DNA from 2 places in the Psychrobacillus sp. FSL H8-0484 genome. Region 1 is predicted to be linked to the other one. Evidence: a T-box and tRNA genes for the amino acid it is inferred to sense, from the RefSeq annotation. Region 1 holds a T-box; the other holds one or more tRNA genes.
The links. The T-box of region 1 lies ahead of alaS (alanine--tRNA ligase). A T-box ahead of a tRNA ligase gene usually reads a tRNA of that ligase, here a tRNA-Ala.
Positions count from the first base shown of each region.

Region 2: it has a tRNA-Ala gene. The T-box ahead of alaS (alanine--tRNA ligase) is inferred to sense a tRNA for this amino acid. The anticodon was not compared.

Region 1 is NZ_JBBOSZ010000001.1:2,736,017-2,738,474, forward strand. Features, by position in the region: gene alaS (alanine--tRNA ligase) at 1-1,328, opposite strand, end outside; T-box leader at 1,409-1,622, opposite strand; gene recD2 (SF1B family DNA helicase RecD2) at 1,659-2,458, opposite strand, start outside.
Region 2 is NZ_JBBOSZ010000001.1:3,932,740-3,935,197, reverse strand. Features, by position in the region: tRNA gene MHH81_RS19380 (tRNA-Asn) at 638-712, shown strand; tRNA gene MHH81_RS19375 (tRNA-Thr) at 721-793, shown strand; tRNA gene MHH81_RS19370 (tRNA-Val) at 900-975, shown strand; tRNA gene MHH81_RS19365 (tRNA-Tyr) at 998-1,081, shown strand; tRNA gene MHH81_RS19360 (tRNA-Gln) at 1,088-1,162, shown strand; tRNA gene MHH81_RS19355 (tRNA-Ala) at 1,189-1,261, shown strand; gene MHH81_RS19350 (GNAT family N-acetyltransferase) at 1,414-1,995, shown strand; gene rocF (arginase) at 2,065-2,458, shown strand, end outside.

The DNA of each region.
Region 1 (2,458 bases):
ATAGAGTCCACATTTTGACGAGCAGCACGAGCACGTGCGCGTTGAGCTTCCATTTCTTCTTTGAATCCTTCATGGTCGACCGTCATATTTGCTTCTTCCGCATATTCTTCCGTCAATTCAATCGGGAAACCATACGTATCATATAGCGTGAAAGTAGTTGTTCCAGGAATAAATGACTCCCCTTTTGCACGTTGATCTTCTATTACTTTTTCTAGAATAGAAAGACCATCGTGAAGTGTTTCATGGAAACGTTCTTCCTCTGTTTTTATAACGCGCATAATAAAATCTTTTTTTGCTGTTACTTCTGGATAGAAATCTTCCATGATTTCTCCAACAACTGGAACAAGCTCATATAAAAATGGTTTATCAACACCAAGTTGTTTTGCAAATCGAACAGCACGACGAAGTAATCTTCGAAGTACATATCCTCTTCCTTCGTTCGAAGGCAACGCGCCGTCACCAATCGCAAAAGCTACTGTACGAATATGGTCTGCAATTACTTTGAAAGCAGTGTCATCCTCATTGTTTTCACGATATGATTTGCCAGAAATCGCTTCCGTTTGACGAATAATCGGTATAAATAAGTCTGTATCAAAGTTCGTCGGAACATTTTGAACAACACTTGCCATACGTTCTAAGCCCATTCCTGTATCAATGTTTTGCTTTGGTAGTGGAGTGTACGTATGATCTGGATTATGGTTGTATTCCGAGAATACTAAATTCCAAATTTCTAAATAACGCTCATTTTCTCCACCTGGATACAATTCAGGGTCATTTAAATCATTCCCGTATGATTCACCGCGATCATAGAAAATTTCGGAGTTTGGACCACTTGGACCTTCTCCAATATCCCAGAAGTTTCCTTCTAAACGAATAATTCTCTCCTCTGGAATACCAATTTCGTCTCTCCAAATAAGATATGCTTCTTCGTCTTCAGGATGAATCGTAATGGATAATTTTTCTTTTTCAAAAGCCACCCAGTTTTCATCCGTTAAAAATTCCCAAGCCCAGTGAATAGCCTCTTTTTTAAAGTATTCTCCGATAGAGAAGTTTCCAAGCATTTCAAAGAAAGTATGATGTCTTGCTGTTTTCCCTACGTTTTCGATATCATTTGTACGTATCGATTTTTGAGCATTTGTAATACGTGGATTTTCTGGTACAACACGACCATCAAAATATTTTTTTAATGTTGCTACACCACTATTAATCCAAAGTAAAGATGGATCATTGATTGGTACGAGGGGAGCTGATGGCTCTTGTGTGTGTCCTTTTTCAATAAAAAAGTCTAAATACATTTGTCTAATTTGAGCACCTGTTAATTGTTTCATGTAAATTCCTCCTAATTTAAATGTGAATTACGCCTGAAAGATACATATTTTAGGGAAATAAAAAAAAGCCCTCATCCCAAAAAAGGGACGAAAGCTATGATTTCGCGGTACCACCCTAGTTACACGCTGGATTTTGCCCAATGTGTCTCTCAAGAAGCCTTAACGCGGCTATACGGCAAGTATTAATTGCACTCAAGAGTAGCTTTCCTAATTGTTGGGCTCTGTGGATTCTTCCAGCCAAGGAATCCTTCTCTAGTCAGGTAACAATAGTACTTTCTCCGTCATCATTTTCGTTTATGCAATTGATTATAGAAAACTATTTGCATTGTGTCAATTGTCTGCATCCAAAAATTGATATGGCGTTATACCATTCATACCGATTAATGGATCAATTACATGGTAATTATCAGCGGTTAGGTAAGTAGCTTCTACCAAAACTTCAGTAGAATCTTCCTTCACTATTTCCGACTGTTCCTCTGATAGATCTTCCCTCACCGTTAATCGGTTCTTTAAAGTGGTTAATCGTTGGAGATCATCCGTTCTCTCTACACCAAACTTAAATACTTCCGGTTCTCCACATAATATTAAAAAGTTTTTTGCTCTTGTAATACCTGTATACAATAAGTTTCGACGAAGCATTTTCATGTAACTTCTTGTCACTGGCATAATAACCGTTTGAAACTCACTACCTTGAGATTTATGAACCGAACAGCAATAAGCTAATGTAATTTGGTTCAAATCATTTTTTTCATAAGTCACTTCATTGCCATCAAACGAAATGACGAGCATTTCTTTCTTTTCAACTGTTTCAGCGGCTTTAAAAATACTTACAACTTCACCCATATCGCCATTAAACACATTACTTTCCGGCTGATTCACAAGCTGCAATACTTTATCACCAATTCGATAAATCGTATCTCCGAATACCATCTCTTTACGTTTGCCATCTGTATTAGGATTAACCATTTCTTGCATCATCTTATTTAACGCATCTATTCCAGCAGGCCCTCGGTACATCGGGGCAAGTACTTGAATATCTCGAATGGAATGACCTTTTGAAAGTGCACTTTTCAACACTTGTTCCACTACTTTAGGAATTTGTTCAGCGGAAGCTTTAATAAATGAACGGT
Region 2 (2,458 bases), 1.2 Mb from region 1:
TTACCGAGTAATCGGTCGCGGCTTTTTTTGTATTCGAAAAAGAAGACCGAAGGCAACATGTACTTTATTTATAGAGAAGTGTGCGAGAAAGTGGAGAGGCAAAAAGTTCGAAGAAGCAAGAAGAGAGTCTCCGAGCGTATAGCCTACGTGAGAACCGAATGACTACGGAAGATGAATAAATCTACCGTCCATCTGCTTTCGCAGCCTGAACACAGAAGTTAAGCTCTTCAGCGCCAATGGTAGTTTGGGGTTTCCCCCTGCAAGAGTAGGACGTCGCTGGGCACTAAGAAGTCGTTACCAGGAAATCGATCGCGGCTTTTTTTGATGTTTTTTTATTTGGTTGGATTGGTCTTAGTTATGCGTCATTTGGTCTCGCTTCATCTCAGGATATAGTCTTGTTCATACATTTACGGTAAGAAAAGCTACTTATTTTTAAAAAATATTTCCTTAAGGGGTACTATTTCAATAGGTTTTATTCAAAAAAGAGTTCATAGTCATCCCTTCAACGGACCAGTTTATCCTTCTTTTTCACTTTAATTAATTTCACACTATAAATTAGGAAAAAAATATAAAAATTAGCTTGAAATTTATAGTGGACTTGCTATAATTATATTTGTACTTTAATTAGATAATACGTTCCGAAGTAGCTCAGTGGTAGAGCAATCGACTGTTAATCGATTGGTCGTAGGTTCGAGTCCTACCTTCGGAGCCATTTTTTTTGCTTCCATAGCTCAGTAGGTAGAGTGCTTCCATGGTAAGGAAGAGGTCACCGGTTCAAATCCGGTTGGAAGCTTTCTTAAAAAAAGTAAAAAAGTGTTTTAAAGTACTTGTCCTTAAGGGAAAAGTATGTTATTATCATTATTGTCCGGTTTTTCTTATTGGACAATTAATAAAACCCAGGAGGATTAGCTCAGCTGGGAGAGCATCTGCCTTACAAGCAGAGGGTCGGCGGTTCGAGCCCGTCATCCTCCACCATATTATTTTTATACTTAGCTTTGGAGGGGTAGCGAAGTGGCTAAACGCGGCGGACTGTAAATCCGCTCCTTAGGGTTCGGCGGTTCGAATCCGTCCCCCTCCACCAGTTTATTGGGGTATAGCCAAGCGGTAAGGCAACGGATTTTGATTCCGTCATGCCCTGGTTCGAATCCAGGTACCCCAGCCATGACCTTACAAAGCTTTTATGATTTAGGGGCCTTAGCTCAGCTGGGAGAGCGCCTGCCTTGCACGCAGGAGGTCAGCGGTTCGATCCCGCTAGGCTCCATAATTTTATATTAAAGTAACCCTTTCCTTAGTACTTGGAAAGGGTTTTTTCTTGCCTTCTAACGGAGTATTCCTTGTTTCTCAAAAAAAAATTTCTTTTCAATAGTACCTACTTATCGTTATGATGAAATAAAAAATGCGAGGTGTTGAGTTTTGGGAGAAAAAATTATCTATGGGGACGTAACCCTTCGACCATTAACACAAATGGATTTTCCGTTCTTATGGGAACTTTATGAACCTGAAATTTTTGAATTTATGTTGAATAAAATTGAAAATCTAGAGCAACTTGAGAAATGGCTGCAAGTTGGTATTAAGCAAATGAGAATCGATAAAACTGCGTTTGCATTTGTGGTGGAAGACACAAATACAAAAGAAATAATGGGTACTACTCGTATTTACGGAATAGATCATACAAATCATGCTTGTGAAATAGGCTCCACTTTTTACGCAAAAAAATTTCAGCGCACGCATGTGAATACGGTATGCAAATACTTGCTTTTGAAATATTGCTTTGAGACGTTAGGAATGTTTCGTGTCCAATTTAAAACAGATGAGCAAAATATAGCTTCACAACGAGCAATAGAACGAATAGGTGGTATAAAAGAAGGGATACTTCGTAATGAACGAATACGATCTAATGGTAATATGAGAAATGCGGTCGTTTATTCCGTTGTAGATAGCGAATGGTCCGAAGTAAAAGGTCAACTTGTTCAATTAATGAATAAATACTCATAATATTGTGAGGTTGAGCCAACTACCTATTGGGGATTACAATAGATGTATGAACTGAAAGGGGTAATAATAATGAATAAGTTAAATCTATCTATTATTGGAGTACCAATGGACCTTGGACAAAATAGACGTGGCGTTGATATGGGGCCAAGCGCCATCCGTTATGCAGGGGTAGTCGAACGTCTAAAAGATCTTGGTCATTCTGTGAAAGATGAAGGCGATATTCCGATAAGTCATACTAGAAAAGAACAATCTCCTAATACCCATTTACGTAACTTAGAAGAAGTTATTGAGGGGAATGCTGCATTAGCAAATAAAGTGCACGAAGTTTTAGTAGAAGGGCAATTCCCACTAGTACTTGGTGGCGATCATAGTATTGCTATTGGGACACTTGCTGGTCTTGCGGATCGCTTCAAGAACCTTGGTGTTATTTGGTATGATGCACATGCGGATTTAAATACTGCGG